3 regions of the Acinetobacter sp. 2JN-4 genome follow, and region 3 is predicted to be linked to each of the others. Evidence: predicted binding sites of a transcription regulator. Region 3 holds the regulator's gene; each other region holds the start of a gene.

Region 1 (6,673 bases), on a different contig from region 3:
ACGATTTACATCGCAGGAGTCCTTAATTCAAGATAAGGAAAATAACCCCCTCAATCGAGGGGATTTTTTATCACATAAGTTTATCCAATCGAATCATCTAAATTCGGTGCTAACCAACGCTTCGCTTCATCTAGTGTCCAACCTTTACGTTTTGCATAATCCTCAAGCTGATCTTGAGAAATCTTGCCTACGTTAAAGTATTCACTTTCAGGATGTGAATAGTAGAAACCACTGACAGAAGAAGGTGGCATCATCGCAAAGTGTTCAGTCAGTTTCGTACCAATTTTTTCTTCCGAACCTAACCAATCAAATAGCACTGCTTTTTCAGAATGCTCAGGGCACGCAGGATAACCCGGTGCAGGACGAATACCGACATACTTTTCTTTGATCAGTTCATCATTGTCCAAAGTCTCATCGACTTTATAGCCCCAAAACTCTTTACGGACACGCTGATGTAAATGTTCTGCAAATGCTTCAGCAAAACGATCTGCCAAAGACTGAATTAAAATTGCAGAATAGTCATCACCTTTGGCTTTATATTCATTTGCCAATTCTTCCGCACCGAAGATCGACACGGTAAAACCACCAAGATAATCTTCTGGCTGCTCAGATTGTTTAATAAAGTCAGCTAAAGACAGATTTGGTTTACCTGTGACTTTGTCAGATTGTTGGCGTACGTGTTCAAAAGTATGCGTGAGCTGTTGAGCTGTTTCGTCAAATACACTGACCGTATCCGCACCAGTGCGTTGCGCAGGGTACAAACCAAATACGGCACGTGCATCGAACAGTTTGTTGTCGATCACGTCTTTTAACATCGCTTGTGCTTGATTATATAGATCTGTTGCTGCTTCACCGACAACTTCATCTTGTAAAATTTTCGGAAATTTGCCTGCCAAACTCCAAGAAATAAAGAATGGTGTCCAGTCAAAATACTCCACCAAGGTTGCAAGTGGGTAGTTGGTGAGAACGTGTGTGCCCAATGTATTTGGAATCGGCGGCACATAATCTTTATCGACCTTAAAGCCATTTTTAACAGATTCTGGGTAGCTCAGTTTTGCCGCTTTAGGTTGTTTATTGGCTAAGCGTTCACGAATTTTGGCATATTCAGCACGTTGTTCTGCGATAAAACTGCCACGCATTTCAGGTGAAAGTAGGGTGGTTGCAACACCCACCGCACGCGATGCATCGGCAACATAAATCACCGCATCATTTGAATATTGAGGGTCAATTTTTACTGCGGTATGGGCTTTCGATGTGGTCGCACCACCAATCAATAGCGGAATATTAAAGCCTTTGCGTTGCATTTCTTTGGCAACAAAGACCATTTCATCCAGTGACGGGGTAATCAAACCTGACAAGCCGATGATGTCACATTTCTCATCAATCGCCGTTTGCAGGATTTTCTCACAAGAGACCATGACACCAAGGTCAACGATATCGTAGCCATTACAACCAAGCACCACACCCACGATATTTTTACCAATATCATGAACGTCGCCTTTGACGGTTGCCATCAGGACTTTACCTTTAGGCTTGCTATTCGTTTTTGCCGCCTCGATATACGGATTCAGCCATGCCACCGCTTGTTTCATCACGCGCGCAGATTTGACCACTTGTGGTAAGAACATTTTGCCCGAACCGAATAAGTCACCGACGACGTTCATACCATCCATCAATGCGCCTTCGATGACATCAAGTGGGCGTTTTGCTTTTAAACGTGCTTCTTCTGTATCTTCATCAATATAGGTGGTGATGCCTTTAACAAGGGCATATTCAAGACGCTTTTCTACAGATTGATTACGCCACTCAAGATTGTCAGCTTCACGTTGAGCGCCACCTTGACCGCGGTATTTTTCAGCAACTTCCAGCAACTTTTCTGTGGCAACTTGCCCTGATTCACCTTGATTTTGATTCAGAACAACATCTTCAACTGCTGCTTTGAGCTCAGGGTCAATATCATCATAAATGGCCATTTGCCCCGCATTGACGATCCCCATGGTCATGCCTTGTTTGATGGCATAGTATAGGAACATTGAGTGAATCGCTTCACGGACAGGCTCATTTCCGCGGAATGAGAATGAGACGTTAGAGACACCACCTGAAATCATCGCATGAGGTAAGTTCTGTTTGATCCAACCCGTTGCTTCGATAAAGTCCACAGCATAGTTGTTGTGTTCTTCAATACCTGTCGCGATTGCAAAGACGTTCGGGTCAAAAATAATATCTTCAGCAGGGTAGCCGACTTCATTGACCAAAATGTCATAAGAGCGTTTACAGATTTCGCGTTTACGTGCAGCGGTATCCGCCTGACCAGCTTCGTCAAATGCCATGACAATCACAGCAGCACCATACTGGCGGCATAATCGAGCTTTCTCGACAAACTCGTCATAACCTTCTTTTAAGGAAATCGAGTTGACAACGGGTTTACCTTGTACGCATTTCAAACCTGCTTCAATGATTTCCCATTTTGATGAGTCAATCATGATCGGCACACGAGAAATATCAGGCTCAGATGCCACAAGATTCAGGAAATGGACCATCGCATTTTGCGAATCGAGCATCCCTTCATCCATATTAATATCGATGATCTGTGCACCTGCCACCACTTGTTGCTGAGCAACTTCTAAGGCTTCGGCAAAGTTTTCTTCACGAATTAAACGCAGGAATTTTTTTGAACCTGTGACGTTGGTACGTTCACCGACATTCACAAAGAGCGAATCATCATAAATGTTAAATGGCTCTAAACCACTTAAACGACAGGCAGGAACGGTTTCAGGTACTTGTCGTGGTTTAATATCTTTTACGGCATTATAAATCGCACGAATATGATCTGGTGTAGTCCCACAGCATCCGCCTGTGATATTGATCAAACCACTTTCAGCAAATTCTTTGATGAACTCAGCCGTTTGTTCAGGTGTTTCATCATATTCACCAAACGCGTTTGGCAATCCTGCATTTGGATGCGCTGAAACAAAAGTATCAGCAATATCGGCAATGGTTTTAACATGCGGGCGCATTGCGTCTGCACCCAAAGCACAGTTAAAGCCGATAGAAAGTAAGTCGCCGTGACGGACAGAGTTCCAGAACGCTTCGGCAGTTTGACCTGTTAATGTACGACCAGAAGCATCGGTAATCGTGCCTGAAATCATCAATGGCAGTTCACGACCGATTTGCTTGAAGACTTCTTTGACCGCAAAGATCGCTGCTTTACAGTTTAAGGTATCAAAAACGGTTTCGATTAGGAGGATGTCCGAACCACCTTCGATCAAAGCATGGGTTGCTTCTATATAGTTTTCTTTAAGTTCATCGAAAGTAATATTACGAAATGCAGGATCATTAACATTTGGCGAAATTGAACAGGTGCGTGATGTTGGCCCCAATACACCAGCCACAAAGCGTGGTTTGTCTGGCGTTGAGTATTTATCACAGGCCGCTCTGGCTAAACGCGCTGCTTCACGGTTGATCTCAGGAACCAAATCTTCCATGTGATAATCGGACATTGAAACGCGAGTACCATTGAAACTATTGGTTTCGATAATGTCTGCACCAGCATCCAAATACGCTTCATGAATGCTTTGAATAATTTGTGGTTGTGTTAGAACCAATAAATCGTTATTACCTTTAAGGTCCGATGCCCAGTCTGCGAAACGTTCCCCACGATAATCTTCTTCTTCTAATTTATGGCGTTGAATCATAGTTCCCATTGCACCATCAATGATCAGGATGCGCTGGGCGAGAAGTGATTTTAGGGTGGCAAGTGTGGACATAAGGAACCCCAGTAAAAAATGAAGATAAAAAGCAGGGGCATTGTAACAGAAGCCGTATCAATGCGCGTATTTTCAGTACAGCAGAGTGATGATCTGTCAGTTCACATTAAAAATGTCATCGACGTTTCATTAAATTGAAATAATTAAACGGAATAATGTTTAAAAATAAGACAGGTGCCCTGAAATATGACAATAAGATGTCAACTTTCGTAGCATTTGTTGCAAAATCAGACAAACAGTTTTTAAGGTGTTTTTGTTTTATTAATCATTTGTTTTCATTGGTATTTATATAATAAGTAGGTGGATTTATCGCCAAAAAGTATCGAAAATCAGTGTGAAAATATGAAATTTTGGCTTCATATGGCATTCCTTTGTCATATAATTGTCATAATTTAATTAAACAATACAGGGGATTTCATTATCCTCTGTCCGTCTACATGAATTCTAATCTTCCCCCTGCTTCGGATTCACCACTTGCCAACCCAGCGGCAAAATCAACGAATGTACATGTACCAACACCGAAATTTTTTATGCCGGTGTTTTTGACGATTATTGTTGCAACACTTATTTATATCGGTTTTCAGGTCAGTGCTGACTTAGCACATGTTCCTGCTTTAAGTTTATATTCTGTCATTTTATTATCAACGGCTCTTTTTATTGCTTTGGCTTTCGAGTTTGTAAATGGTTTCCATGATACTGCCAATGCGGTAGCGACGGTCATTTATACCAATGCGCTTCCTGCACCTGTAGCGGTGATGTGGGCGGGCTTCTGTAACTTCTTAGGGGTTATGGTCGCGAGTGGGGCAGTTGCATACGGTATTATTGCATTGCTTCCTGTTGAAATGATTATGAATGTAGGCAGTGGTGCAGGCTTTGCGATGGTCTTTGCATTGCTGATTGCGGCGATTATGTGGAATCTTGGAACATGGTTTCTCGGTATTCCTGCTTCTAGCTCGCACACTTTGATTGGCTCAATTTTGGGCGTGGGGATTATGAACCACTTGCTCAATGCTTCAACTGGTGCGACCAGTGGCATTGACATGGATCAAGTGCTTAAAGTTGGTAAGGCTTTACTGTTCTCGCCAATGATTGGTTTCGCTTTCGCTGCGGTTCTATTCTTGTTGGTTAAGAAGATATTTAAAAACCAAATGGAGTTATTCCAGCCGCCTGTTGGCAATAAGCCACCACCACCGTTAATTCGCGGTATTTTGATTTTTACTTGTACTGGGGTTAGTTTTGCTCACGGTTCAAATGATGGTCAAAAGGGCATGGGCTTAATCATGTTGATCTTGATTGGTTTGGTTCCATTGGCATATTCATTAAATAAAAATTTAGATGAAAAACATCTACAATCATTTGAACAATTGTCTTCTCAAACGGCTTTAGTTCTAAATGTTGATCGACAAGATTTTTCTGATGAAAAAGCGCGTGAAGTGCTGACCACGTATATTCAAACCAAAGAACAAACGCCTGAAGTTGTACCTGCATTGGCAAGTATGACCAATCATTTAGGTGAAAAAGTTGCAGCTTATGGTGATCTCAAAAGCATTCCTGAAGAAGGTGTGGCAGAGTTACGTAATGACATGTACTTGAGTACAACGGCATTTAAGCGTTTAGACAAAGCTGAAGCATTACCAGTGATGACTGACGAACAGAAAAAAGTTGTAAAAGAATATCGTAGCAATATGGATTCATTTTTACAGTACATCCCAACTTGGGTAAAAGTAGCAGTCGCTCTTGCGCTTGGTCTCGGTACGATGGTGGGCTGGAAACGTATTGTTATTACTGTGGGTGAGCGTATTGGTAAGAATCACATGACCTATGGTCAAGGGATGTCTGCTGAGCTTGTTGCGATGAGTACCATTGCTGCGGCTGATGGTTTTGGTATGCCAGTTTCAACGACGCATGTCTTAAACAGTGCGGTTGCGGGTACGATGGTTGCGAATAAGTCAGGCTTGAACTTCGCTACGGTGAGAACCATTTTGTCTGCATGGGTATTCACTTTGCCAGCAACGATCTGTTTATCAGGTGGCTTGTACTGGTTATTCTTGCAGTTCGTTTCTTGATTTAACGATTCGATTTTAGATGTTAAAGGCTTTGCTTCGGCAAGGCTTTTTTGTTTTTAAATGGCTCTCTTGCGTAAATTTGTTCTTAACGGCATATTCAAGCCTATAATTTATAAATGCATAAGCTTGTACTGTTCATCATTTTGCTTTGTCATCGGCAAATATAACGATGAGGCTTAATGGTATGTTGAATCAAACAGTAAATGAGTGAACTACTTTGAAGTAGTTCTTCAGCGCTGTGAAGCGTTTCAAAGTTGATAAGCATATGGCGTATAAGGGGAATGGAAATGTATTTTTTATCTAGAATCTGGGCTGAATTACGTGCTGTTTTTTATATGGTCCTATTGGTTTTGGGTTCATCATCACTCTATGCCAAAACACTCAAGTTTCAGGATTATCCTACAAAAAATTACGCAGGAGAAAATCAACCTTTAAAACTTAATCCACATAGCCAAAAATACCGAACTTTATTTAAAGAGATGTCCCAACGAAAACCAAATTTTGCAGGGCATTATGTTATGGACACGGTAGGTTGTGGTGGGGGATGTAGCTTTGCTTTAGCCTATAATGCCAAAACTGGTCAGAGTTTTGTTTTGCCCGATACCTTTGCTGATTGTTATAGTGAACAGAAAGGCTTTACCCCAAATGATATTTTTTACCAAAAAGACAGTCGTTTGGTCATGGCTGTGGGGAGTCGCTATGGTAATCAAGACGTTTGTGAAACCGTGTATTACCAAGTGGATAATGACCATTTCAAGCAAATTTCAAAACAATTGAGATAAGGGCATAAGGCGTTTATGCAAAAAGCAAAACTTCGGTATTTCTCAAAAATAGGCTTGG
Region 2 (6,673 bases), on a different contig from region 3:
GCCAATCCGTCTTATCTGCAACTTGACTGGCAATCAGCGTCTCTAAATGACCAGATAAACGGCGAGAACCAACTTTCATGATCGGCAGTGCTTGAGTCGCACCTTGGTCTAACCATCGTGTTGGCATATTGACGATACGTGTAATCCCAATTTTAAGCGCACTTGAATTTGCCAAATAAACAATATGTGGTTGGAAACACACATTATGTGCAAAATCGTTTTCACGACAAGTTCCAAGATGATAGTGGCAAGTTTCAGGCTTCATAATACACAAATCACATTCTGCCTTGGTCTTGAAACATTTAAAACAATGACCTTGGGAATAGGATTTAGGTGTTTTAGCACCACATGATGTACAGAAAATATTGCCTGTCCATTCGATCTCTAGTTCTTGGCCCAACACAAATGGCAGATCAGTTTCTGAACGATCCAATATAAATTTATATTCAACATTTGCCTTGTGTATTGGTTGATCAGTTACACTATGCGTTTTGAGCGCTGCATGCATTTTATGACAAATGCCTTGTAGTTCCATTAATAAACTCTCATCTTTCTCAATCAAGGGTTGCAGTTATGGCTGAACAAAATGTCATCACTTCTATGCTAGACGATTTATCTAAAGAACAGCCCATACATACTGCACTTTGTATTGGTCAACAGATTGACCAAAATGCGTCCATTCAATGGCATTATTTTAACGTAACTGACTTTCTAAGTCTGCCATTTACGCAGCGCTATGATTTAGGTTTTGTATTTTTTAATACCGTAGAGATGCAAAACGTCAGCCAAACACAAAAAGCGCAGTTGCTTGTCAAATTGCGTGATTTAATGGCAAAACGTATCGTAGTCGTGAGTCAGTTAGATGATGAAAGATTACTTCGTTCGCTAGGCTTTACTCAATTGATCGACAAGACCACACATGAAAACGATTTTGCTTTGTGGCAATTTAATATTTTGACCTATAAACATGTGCCTGATTGGTTTAATTCCAAGTTTTGGGCGAATCCAGAAAACTGGAATAAATTCCGCTGGTAAATCTAAAAAAGTCTCCGTTTTTAAAGACAGAGATTTAGACTAGGTTAACTGCAAGCCCTTGCAAAATTTAACAATTCAATTTTGTTCTGAGCTTTCAAAGCAGCGTATGCTTTTGGAATAAATAATTCCAAAAGGAACGTGTAAGCCATGACAGATTTAAGCAATATTGTTGAAATGTTAGCAAAACAAGCTTTAGGCGGTCAGCAACAATCAGGACAAGGCGGTTTGGGTGGCATACTTGGATCAGTACTGAGCCAAGTTGGAGGACAACAACAAAATACGCAAAACCAACAAGGTGGTTTGGGTGGCGTTTTAGGTTCGGTACTTGGCCAATTGAGTGGTGGAACAACTTCGTCTAACCGTAGTAATCCGCAAAGTCTTCTTATCGTTGTATTGCCATTGGTGCTTGCTTGGATTCAAAAACAAGGTGGCTTACAAGGTGCACTGGATAAACTTAAAAATGCGGGTTTAGCCAATCAAGTACAGAGTTGGGTTGATCCTAATCAGCCAAATAATACCGATATACCGACTCAAAATATGCAGAGTTTGTTTGATGACCAAGATGTTGAGCAAGTTGCACAGCAAACACAGGCCCCAAAACAAGCGATTTATGGCGCGATCGCATCAGTTTTACCACAAGTGATTGATTCTTTAACCCCACAAGGTTCAAGTACAAGTCCACAAGAAGCGAATAATGATATTCAAAATGTTTTGAATATTGTGAGTGGATTTTTAAAGAAATAATTCATAAGTGTAATAAAAACAAGAAATAAAGCTCATGTAAATATGGGCTTTATTTCTTTTATAATTTAAATCGCATGTTAATTAAATGAAACCCTTAGATGTAAAGCTAATTAAAAATGAATCAAACAAAACTCTTTTGAAATTTTTATGGTATTCGTTTATTTCAATTGTTTTCATGAATTTAGTAGCAACGATTTTTCTATTCTCTAAATGAAAAAAGGGCATAGAGCCCTTTTTTACTGATTAGGAAATAATCTTCAAATTAGAAGTTATATTCCATACCTAAGCCGATAGTCGTTTTCTTATCATCTTTCACTAACCAATCACGTTTTTGCTGACCAACTACGCCATAGAAACGTGCTTGTTTGTTGATTTGATAGTCTGCACCAAGACCATAAAGATCTTGTTTACGATCATCACGACCATTTGACTCTGTTGTTGCAGAGATATACTGCGCTTTTAACTTGATCGGTGTAGAAGGGATCTTATAAGCTGCAGTTACGCCATACGCATCTTCTTGTAAACCTTTATATGACGTTACATCAGAACCGCTTGTTGTTGTAACAGTGTCATCTGTTGGTTGAGCTGTTTGCCATAAAGCACCCAATACAAACCCATCAAAACCTATTTTCGTAAAATCATAAGAACCAGTTACACGGATAGCATCGGTATAGATACCAGATAAGCTATAAGCACCATATTTAGATGCGATACCGTAGTTACCTGCTACCGCAGCAGCAAAGCCATAGTCTTTATTGTCATAAGTGATCGAAGTAGAAACGCCGTCACCAAAACCATCACGACTACCTTTATAACCATTAGCTGCATTTTCTTTAGCAGAAGACTCTTCACCTTGTTGGAACATGATGTTGAAAGCCAAGCCACCTAACAATTTTTTATCAGTTTCAAAACCGATCACATTTTTTAAACGATCTTCACCAGCCAAAATAGCGGTCATATCAAGTTCGTTGTGATCGTTATAGATATCTTGGTTGCTGCCTGCTGCTGTTTTGAAGTAAGAGTCGTATTGACCAACTTTTAGTGTACCCACGCCATCTGATTTAAGACCAATAAAGCGGTTGCGGTTTGTAAAAGATTGGTCACCATCACCATCTGCATTGATTTGCCATTCAATTAAATAAACTGCAGAAAGATTGTCTGTTAATTTTTCTTCACCCTTGATACCAATACGAGAAGCGTTTGAATTTACTTTTGTTACGCTTTCGTCTTTAAAGCCATTCTTATCGATTTGATCGAGCGTCACATTGAGCTTACCATACAATGTTGGTGCTGCTTGCGCTGCATTCATGGCTAATGTTGCTACAGTAGCAGCAAGAAGCAATTTTTTCATTGAGATTTCTCCAAAACACTTTTTTGTAAATGGCAGTTGCCTTAGTTACTGTTATAAGTTTGCTCGTGTACAAAAAGTTACATAGCTCACTAACTTGTATGCAGTATCGGCAAACTTTGTGACAGATAAGTGAAAGAAAAATGACAGTTTAGTGACGATTTATGTGGAATGAAAATTTTGTTTGTTATTGATTTTTATATAATTACAAAAACAAAAAAACGGAGTCATTGCTCCGTTTAAGATATTTTCAAAGATTAAAGTGCTGCTTTGATCTTTTCAGCGAGTGCCTGAATCTTATCTTGATCACCCATTTGCACAGCATGACGTCCTAAGTCATGGACAGAACTCGGAATTAAATGGAAGTGCACATGCGGAACAGTTTGCCCAGCAGAAGCACCTGAAAGCTGCATAAGTACTATCCCTTCGGCATCAAGTGCCTTTTCCATCGCTTGAGCAACTTTTTGAACGATTTGAATCGTATACGCAGCAGCATCGGCAGGAAGATCGAGTAAGGTAACTGCTGGTGTCTTAGGAATAACTAAGGTATGACCATCGGCTTGAGGCATGATATCCATAAACGCAAGAACTTGCTCATCTTCATAAATTTTAATCGCGGGTAACTCTCCACGAAGAATTCTTGCAAAAATATTCTGGTCATCGTATGCCATGCTTAGTCCTTTAATTTAAATCATAGATATAGATATTGGAATGTCCCTCGATGTTTGCAAAGAGGGGTGAAGAAATATTACTTACAATTCAGTTCTTTTTGACGCGCTTTGATTTCGTCTAAGCGTTGCTGTTCTTTGTCAGAAAACTTTGGCTTAGTGGTATGACAGTTCTCATTACCATACTTGGCTTTAGCATCTGCATCTTTAAAACAGAAGCCTTTAGATGCATAGATCAGGTTATAGTTATCTTGTAACTTTTTACATTCTTGTTCCGATGCCGAAGCTTGCATGCTGAAACCTGTAAGGGTCATTAACGTAGCAAAAGCGGCAACTGTAAACTTATTCATGAGGTGTTCCTCTCGTTATGAGCAAGCACTGCGTTGAGCGCAGCGCAAGTACTAATATAAGGTGTATAGATGAAATTTCAATGAAATTGTATTATTTGAATGTAATTTTACTTCATATTCTATCCTTAATCATATAGAAAAACTATAAAGATCAATGGTTTTATTAAAATCAAATATACAGAAGAAAATTATCAGCATTTTTATAAGGTTTTATATTCATTCTTTTAAACTTTATTAGTGCGTTATTCTGAAAACGGTGTCAGATATCCTTACTCGGTAACTCAACCATTGAAGTTTTGCCTTAAGAATATAATCAATAAAGAGCTGCTAGATGCGTACACAATAATGCTAACCCCGTTTAAATTTACTTTTAAGCGGGGTTTGTTTTTAAACAAATTGATGGTTAATAAACTACATAAAAAGCATTTTCACTTAGCTTAACGAAACAGTCTTTGAGCTATGTTGTGTCATTTGTTCAAAGTACTGTACCGCAGGTGAGCGTGCCATATATGCTAAAGCTTGTTCAGTATCACCTTCATGGATCGGATTAAATTTTGGCGATACCCAACGTAAAGTCGCTTTCCATAGATATTTAATGGTTGGGAGGTTATCTGTTTTCGTAGCCGTTTTTTCAAATTCACGAATAAAAGCAAAGAATCCACGACGCATTAATTTCTGAATGTCTTGATGTTCTAAATCCTGTTTCCCAAGACTGCGAGCGAAATCTGCAAGGAAGTAAATAAACAGTGGAAAAATTGCCATCATAATGACCTGACGAGAAACGTAGAAACCTAACTTGTTTGTTAAGAGATGTTCGAATAAATCATAAGCGACACAGCGATGTTCAACCTCTTCAGCTAGATGCCAACGGAATAAATCGGTCATAGCAGGGTCTGCTTTATCCCAAGACTTGCTATCAAGCGTCCATTGCCCAATGGTACCTGTAAAGTGCTCAATTGCGGCAATCACACCTACACGAAACAGTAACCAATATTCATCAAGCTTCTCACCTTTTAAAAAAGGGATACCTAATGGTTTATCGCCTAATAGGATGTTGAAAACAAGGTGAGCACGGTTTAATGGATCTTGTATGTCATAGCCATTTTCCCTGAGAAAATCTTGTGCCTTTTCATGAGCACGGGCATGGGCTGCCTCTTGGCGGACAAATCCGATAACTTCTTCTTTTAATTTCGCATCAGTAATATATGGGATGGCTTTATTAAATACTCGACAGAACCAAAACTCACCTGCAGGTAAGAGCATATTTATGCCATTGGCTATGTGCGAACAGAGAGGATCGTTCGGCATCCAACATACGGACGATTCAGAAAAATCGAAATATACTTTTCTTGCTTTAATTTGATGATTTTCTGTGATCATACATGTCATCCAAGATGAAATTGCGAATTAAATTGACTAAGTAATTTTTAACATTGAGTAAATTAGATCACCATGTGCTTATGGGACAAAAATGCACATTAAAGAGGTTTTAAGGACAAGATTAGATTCTAAAAGCAATTTTTCTTATATGGTTGAGTATTTAAGTCTTTACTATTGTTAAGGTGTGAATGTTCAAAAGTTAGCTGTTTACATTATTTAACACGTGAATTGATAAACGAATTAATCACCCGATATGCTTTCTAATGACTTTGGTTTTACCATTTGATAAATTATGCGAATTAAACAACAAATGGTTAATAAAATGAAATACTTTATAATAGTAGCAATAATTTCAGTTTTTATCTCAGTCAGCACTTTTGCAAGAGAAACCAATTCAATGCGTTCATCCTATGAGCTTGTTAGCGTAGGGGATAGTGAAAGCGATTTACTCAGAAAAATGGGCAAATCCTATCCAAGATATTTTAAACATAGAGATGGTCGATATTCCTGTAATGCAACAGAATATGTCTATGAGATTGATATGCAGACCTATACCGTTTGGGTCTGTAATGGAAAGATATTTAAAATTGATGTGAATAGTAAATAATTGAGATCTGAAAGAAAAATTATTCTTACTTTATATATTGCCATTATTTAACCTTAAATATAGTATGGATTTATAAATATATATAGAAACTATAATTAAGGGGTTAAATCATGGAAGAGTTTATTTCAAAATTAAAATCACATATCGAGCATGTTAAACGTGTTGGCGGTCACTGTACTACAGAGGAGACGACCAAACAGGCTTTAATTTTACCATTACTAGATATATTGGGATTTAGTCCTTATGATCCTACAAAAGTTTTGGCAGAGTTTGCAGCAGACTTTCCAGGTGTAAAAGCGACTGAACGTGTTGACTATGCTCTTTATTGTAATGGGCAGCCAGTGATGTTTATTGAGGCTAAACCTTATGTTGCAGATTTGACAAACCACGCACCACAACTTTCTCGTTATTTTAATAGCAGTTTAGGCGTGACGATAGGCGCTATTACAAATGGCAAAGAGTGGCGATTTTTTACCGATTTAATAAATACGAATGTAATGGATGAAAAACCTTTTTTAACCATTGATTTCACAAAAACTAA
Region 3 (6,673 bases):
AATATTAATGCTAACCGATCTCTTAAACCGTCTTTGATTGTGAGTTGGTTTTCTACAAAGAACAATGGACGCTATACGGAAAAAGTCAGAATATTTTCTTTAGTGGTAAAAGCTATATTAAAAACGAATTTGAGATTCTTTGACTGTTGATCAGCAGTTTTTCAAATCCAAAACCCTGTACGCTTTTTCTTACAACGATTAGGGGCAATGTCCCATATTCAGACCCAATCGAATCACCTAATATGAACTCATCAGGAACAGGAAGTTCCAAAACATAAAACAATAACAATAAGTTTTCGCATCGGGATGTGAGGTATGACAGGAATCATATCTAGTGAAAGGAATATGGAAAAAGCTCGACAGGATGTCGGGCTTTTTTTATTCAATTTCAATTTGTTTGACCCAAAGTTCAATAAGCATCTGTAAGGTCTTACTCAAAGGTTTGTAACTCTGCCAAATCGCATGAATCGGCATATCTAGGCCATTGATGGTATCGCTAAACTCTAATCGAACCAAACTTTGTTTAGAAAAATGCTCACTTATAACGGATAGGGGAAAATTACCCCAACCCATGCCATGTTCCACCATATTGATTGCCATCGATAAATTATCGGTATGCCAACATGCATCTGAAACCAACACCCGTGGATCAGGCAGCGGATAATTTTTACTGGCAATCACGATTTGTCTCAGTTCTGAAAGCATCGTCAGTTCATTCTTATTATGATCTTTCAGCTGTTGTGCTTTTTTGGGTGAAACGGCAGCCACAAATTTTTCAACACCGAGTAATCGGAACCGCTCATTGACGTCGATCGTTGATGAGCTATATGCCACATAGAGATCGATTTCATTACGTTGTAGGCGAGCTCTTAACTCTTGTTGAGGTGCACTGACCATTTCAATATTTAAGAGAGGAAAGTGTTGAATCAGATGCTCAATACCTGCCAATAAAAACTTCTGATTGATATCCGCCGCGACACCAATCGAGAGACTGGTTTCCAGACCCGTTGAAAGCTCGGTTAGATGCAATTCTAATTGGCGCATTTTGGTTACGATCAATCGTGTATGGGGTTCGATCGAGCGTGTGACTTCCGTGGGTGCAAGATGATTCTTACTGCGTTCAAATAATTTTAAATTCAGTTCAGCTTCTAAATTGGCGATCGCCATACTGACCGCGGAAGGAACTCGATTTAATGCACGTGCGGCAGCTGAAAAATTACCGCGATCCATAATTTCAAGGATTAATTCCAGCTGTTCACTATTAAGTTTCATGTCTGTTCCCTTGTCAGTAAATCTGATCACGATTAACTTTTTTTATCAGAATTAAGGCGTAAAATCCAATCATTATTGATTTTAAGGTGTCGTGATGCAAGGAACCAAAAGAAGAGTAACTTATGTATTTTTCTATGAAGTTTTTAGCTTTTTTATCTGTGCGCTGATTTTGGCTGCACTTTCTGGCACCACGATTAGCCATACAGGGCCTTTATCGATTCTGATTGCGGTGATCGCTGTCACGGTCAATTTCTTTTATAACTATGTTTTTGAGATGTGGGAAAAAACCCAAATTTCCAAAACACGAACGGTGTGGAGACGAATTGCACATGCGATTGGCTTCCAAATCATATTGGTGATGATCTTGATTCCGCTGATTGCGTGGTGGATGCAGATTAGTTTGCTCAAAGCCTTCTTACTAGATTTTAGTTTGATGGTGATCATTCCATGTTATACCTTTGTTTATAATTATCTTTTTGATCATATCTTTGGTCTGCCCAGCCATTTGCTTGAAGAAAATGAACTGGGTTCGAAAGTAGCTGGCTAATTTTCAAATAGCTAAAACTAAACAAGCCGATCTGTTGGGATCGGCTTTTTTAAATTTAAAATGCACTATGACTGTTGCGTAGAATACCTAGATCATTCGATATAAACGTTCTTTTGGGAAAACAGCAGTAAAGGTCGAACCTTCATTCTCTTTAGAGGTGATTTCTAAATGTGCGCCGTGTTGCATCAAGACATGTTTGACAATCGCAAGCCCCAAACCTGTGCCACCTGTTTGACGGCTTCGCGCGCTATCAACCCGATAGAAACGTTCAGTTAAACGCGGCAAATGTTTCGGGTCAATACCGATCCCATTATCTTGTACGCTAAAAAAGGCTTGATCGTTCTCTTCATGCCAACCAATGGTAATAATGCCGCCTTTGGGGGTGTATTTAATTGCATTTGTGATCAAGTTGCTGAAAGCACTGGCAATTTCCATATCTGAACCAATCAGATCACAATGACTATCAATATCTAAATTGAGCGTATGACCATAATCTAAATTATAAGCACGAGCATCATCAAAGATTTGATTCATTAAATTTGCCATATCAATGATCTGTTTTTTGGCGACTTTTTTATTATTTTCTAAATTGGACAGCAATAATAAATCATTGACCAATGCATTCATGCGCTTGGTTTGCGATTGCATTTGCGTGAAGGCACGTTTCCAACGCGGGGTAATATCATCCTGATCGGTAAAGGTTTCGATATAACCGCTCAGCACGGTGAGTGGTGTACGTAGTTCGTGCGAGATATTATCGACAAAATCTTTACGCATTTGTTCTAGGTTATGTACGCGTGTGGTGTCATAAGCCACTAACAGTCGGCTTTCTCCGCCAAAACGTGTCAGTTTGACCTGCACATATCGTTCTTCATCCATCTGTACTTGTAGACGAATCCCATCGGGTGATTGATCGCTATGTTTAAAATATTCAATGAAACTCGGCTGACGTAAAATCGTCAATAAGTTGCGTCCACGATCTAAAGGCTCAATACCCAATAGCTTCTCGGCTGCTGGGTTCCACCATTCGATTTGATGCTGATCATCAATCAATACCACTGCTTCGGCTAAGGCGAACAACGAAGATTGTGCACGGTCAATCAAGCCCACCATTTCTGCTTGAACGATACGTTCTTGGCGTTGAGCACGATAGACATTGAACAGTAATGCGCCCCAAATCCCATTTAAGTTCGGTGGAACATCATAAGGACGATTTGAAATCCATTCATTGACCAAGTAAAGCGAGCGGAGCTGTAAAGTGAAAAACACCACAAATGCGATGAAAATACAGCTCCAAAAATAGCCCACTCCAAATCCGATTAAGCTTGCAATCAATAAGAAAAAAAGTAACAGTCTTAAATCTTGCTTTGCAAAAGCCCATAAACTGCTATAGCGAAAACGCTGGTGTTCACGTGCCAGTTCAGGGACGGGATAGGGTTCGTACATAAAGGGCTTTAACCTGCTGCCAAATCAGCTCGTGTAGAAAAACGATAACCTGTGCCACGTACCGTTTGTACAAAACGATCGACACCATAAGGTTCTAACACTTTGCGTAAACGACGAATATGCACATCAATGGTACGGTCTTCGATATAGACATTACCACCCCAGACTTGGTCAAGCAATTGTGCGCGCGTATAAGCGCGTTCAGGATGAGTCATAAAGAAGGCGAGTAAACGATATTCGGTTGGTCCCATCTCTAAAATGCTGTCACCGAAGCTGACACGTTGGCTGACAGGATCAAGCATCAAACCATTGGCATCAATGACTTTTTCGCCACTGAGTGCATTGGCACGACGTAAGACTGCTTTAATTCGAGAAACCAGTTCACGGGTAGAAAAAGGTTTGGTCATGTAGTCATCTGCACCCGCATCTAGACCTTGTACCTTATGATCTTCTTCGCCACGAGCCGTCAGCATAATCACAGGGATTTCCGCCAAGTTTTCATCGCGTTTAAGGCGACGGCACAAATCTACACCACTGACACCGCCTGGTAGCATCCAATCAAGCAAGATGAGAGCAGGACGCTGATCAACGATAATTTGATGTGCTTGTTTGGCATCCTCAGCTTGTAAACATTGGAAACCCGCCATATCCAAAGAGGTATGGATCATTTCACGAATCGGTAGCTCATCGTCGACAATTAAAATATAGTCATCTTTCACAGCGCAATACCCTCAAAATTTATAACGGTAATGGTGAACCGTTTTGTTGTTATGACAGGCTTATTACAAAGATTAATTATGACAATATCATTGCAAAAGAGTTAATAAAGTCGAATTTAGCAATAAATTGTGACAATTGTGAGGCAGCATAGTGACCAAATGATGACAGGTAATTTATCAATAAAACAAATGAATTCATTTGGTTAATATGATCCTAGTTTAGCAGTTTTATTTGTCACAAAACTGTAAAATGATTTTAATTTTTTTGTGATGTTGTTGCGATAAAGGATAAAAATACCGCACAACAAGCCGCTAACACGTCTTCTAGCGGTTGTTTAAAGCCTTCCGAGACCCAACGAATAATAATATGCGTGACATAACCATTTAAACCTGTCGCCATCAAAGACACTTCCTCGGTACTTTGTTGAACACTGGGCATGGTGATCATTACAAAACCTTGAATGATGCGATCGAACTGAGTCAAGGTTTCTTGGATCGTCGCTTGATTGTGTAAGTCTTGAACCAACATGGCATCAATATAAATAATCCGAGCCATACGCGGATCGTTTCGAATGGTATTCAGTAACGCCGATAGCCCAGCAGTCACCATATTCTTCGGTTCGGGCGCAGCCAGTAACACCGCCTGTGTTAAACAACTTTGCATTTCCCCAATCATTCTTAAAAAAACAGTTTGGAATAACTCCTCACTTTTTTTAAATGATTCATAGAAATAGCGTTCGGTAAGTTTGGCTTCATTACAGACATCTTTGACAGTGACTGAGAAAAAACCCTGAGTGCCGTAAGTAGCGATCCCAGCTTCAATCAATTTTTCACGACGCGCTTCTTTACGTTCAGTTAAAGAAAGACCCTTGAATTGACGCTCTTTGGTTTCGCTGTTGTTTTTCTTCGCTTTGGCTTGCTTTTGAGTTGTCATTGAAAAACCGTTTCCTAAAAGTCTTTATACCGTATGTCTAGCTCAGTTTACATTATGCAACTATGCCTTGTATCGACTAAAAATTTTATCTCATTAAATGTAAATAGACCCAATATGACAAGTAATGTGTGTGTTATTGCCATTTGTCTTAAAAGCATAGTGTACTATATTGACAACGTGTATTGTCAAAATTATATTGGTTACATCTTAAACTGCACGTAATCTAGGCGAATATGTGCATATCATTCGCAACACAAAGGATAGGCAATGAAAAATTTTAAAAATAAAGTCGCAGCGATCACAGGTGCAGGTTCTGGGATTGGACAACAATTAGCTGTTTTATTGGCTAAACAAGGTTGTCATTTGTCATTGAGTGATATCAATGAAAAGGGTTTGACGCAAACGACCGAACTATTGAAAGCGTATCCTGAGATTACAGTGACCACAAAAGTGTTGGATGTCTCAAACCGAGATGCAGTGAAACAGTGGGCGCAAGACACTGTTCAAGATCATGGTTCAGTCAATATGATCTTCAACAATGCGGGTGTGGCACTCGGTTCAACCGTGGAAGGCGCAAGCTATGAAGACTTAGAGTGGATCGTTGGGATTAATTTCTGGGGTGTGGTTTACGGGACTAAAGAATTTTTACCGTTTATCAAACAAACCAAAGATGGTCATATCATCAATATTTCAAGTATCTTCGGTTTAACCTCGCAACCAACGCAATCAGCGTATAACGCGACCAAATTCGCTGTGCGTGGTTTCACAGAATCTTTACGCCAAGAACTTGATATTGAAAAGAGTGGTGTCAGCTCGCTTTGTGTACACCCAGGCGGGATTCGAACCAATATCGCAAAAGCGGCGAAAATGAATGACAGCATGAAAAGCTTGGGTATGGATCCAGGTAAATCAATCAAACAATTCGATAAATTCTTGCGTACGCCACCAGAAGAAGCAGCACGTCAAATTCTAAATGCGGTGTTGAAAGACAAACGTCGTTTATTGATTGGTGCAGATGCGCGTATTGTTGATTCTTTCCAACGGTTGTTCCCAACGGGATATCAGCGTATTGCTGCACTTGCAACGAAAATGATGTAAGTTCCGCTACTAAGATAAAAAGCCATTCTTGTTTGAATGGCTTTTTTTTTGACGCTAAAGATTATGATGAACTTTTACGTTTAAATCAGAATCTTTATCTCGCGTTTCTTCCAGACAAATTGATAATAAGCGGCTTGGAATAGGCATAAACACACAAAGGCGAGTGCATAAGCCATCCAAATTCCCTTGAGTCCCCAAAGTGTGTTAAACCAATACGCACAAGGCACTTCGATTAAAAGAATAGTAAAAATATTGATCAGCATTGGCACGTTTACGGTTCCGCTAGCCCGCATGATCGAGGCAAAAATTGCACTTGCGCCAAAAAACAGCAGTGACCACAGCACAATAAACAATAATTGCTGTCCCAGTTCTATGACCGCAGGATCAGTAATGAATAGCGCCATTAAATATTTTGAGAATAAATACGCCAGTATGATCAGACTACCCGTAAATAAAAAATTCATACTTAATGCGGTGCGGGTGACTTTGGCCAACAGATCTGGTTTGCCCGCACCGATCGCTTGGGCGGCAAAGATCGATGCTGCGATGGCAATCGACAATGCCGGAAACTGAATATAGTTGAGGACTTGATTGACTGCGCCGTAGGCTGCAGTTGCCTCTGCGCCGTAGCGGTTAATCAAGCTTATAATCACCAAT

Evidence for each region. The regulator PhoB, encoded in region 3, activates phosphate uptake and scavenging genes when phosphate is short. The targets are predictions, from matches to a motif close to TGTCATNAANCTGTCATAA.
Region 1: EAH57_RS01310 (inorganic phosphate transporter) is a predicted target of PhoB. The motif match lies at 4,140-4,158, and genes of this name have one in related genera.
Region 2: EAH57_RS06460 (porin) is a predicted target of PhoB. The motif match lies at 3,269-3,287, and genes of this name have one in related genera.

What each region holds. Positions count from the first base shown of each region.
Region 1 is NZ_RDNY01000001.1:242,429-249,101, reverse strand. Features, by position in the region: gene EAH57_RS16025 (hypothetical protein) at 1-36, shown strand, start outside; gene metH (methionine synthase) at 81-3,767, opposite strand; gene EAH57_RS01310 (inorganic phosphate transporter) at 4,205-5,833, shown strand; gene EAH57_RS01305 (hypothetical protein) at 6,121-6,615, shown strand.
Region 2 is NZ_RDNY01000003.1:267,738-274,410, forward strand. Features, by position in the region: gene EAH57_RS06445 (DUF2797 domain-containing protein) at 1-535, opposite strand, end outside; gene EAH57_RS06450 (DUF6231 family protein) at 574-1,035, shown strand; gene EAH57_RS06455 (YidB family protein) at 1,183-1,779, shown strand; gene EAH57_RS06460 (porin) at 2,042-3,130, opposite strand; gene EAH57_RS06465 (HIT family protein) at 3,385-3,798, opposite strand; gene EAH57_RS06470 (YARHG domain-containing protein) at 3,876-4,145, opposite strand; gene EAH57_RS06475 (metal-dependent hydrolase) at 4,578-5,525, opposite strand; gene EAH57_RS06480 (hypothetical protein) at 5,848-6,132, shown strand; gene EAH57_RS06485 (type I restriction endonuclease) at 6,243-6,673, shown strand, end outside.
Region 3 is NZ_RDNY01000002.1:417,200-423,872, reverse strand. Features, by position in the region: gene EAH57_RS04900 (MarR family winged helix-turn-helix transcriptional regulator) at 1-37, shown strand, start outside; gene EAH57_RS04895 (LysR family transcriptional regulator) at 379-1,272, opposite strand; gene EAH57_RS04890 (PACE efflux transporter) at 1,367-1,819, shown strand; gene phoR (phosphate regulon sensor histidine kinase PhoR) at 1,907-3,265, opposite strand; gene phoB (phosphate regulon transcriptional regulator PhoB) at 3,274-3,984, opposite strand; gene EAH57_RS04875 (TetR/AcrR family transcriptional regulator) at 4,241-4,918, opposite strand; gene EAH57_RS04870 (SDR family NAD(P)-dependent oxidoreductase) at 5,186-6,016, shown strand; gene EAH57_RS04865 (MATE family efflux transporter) at 6,097-6,673, opposite strand, start outside.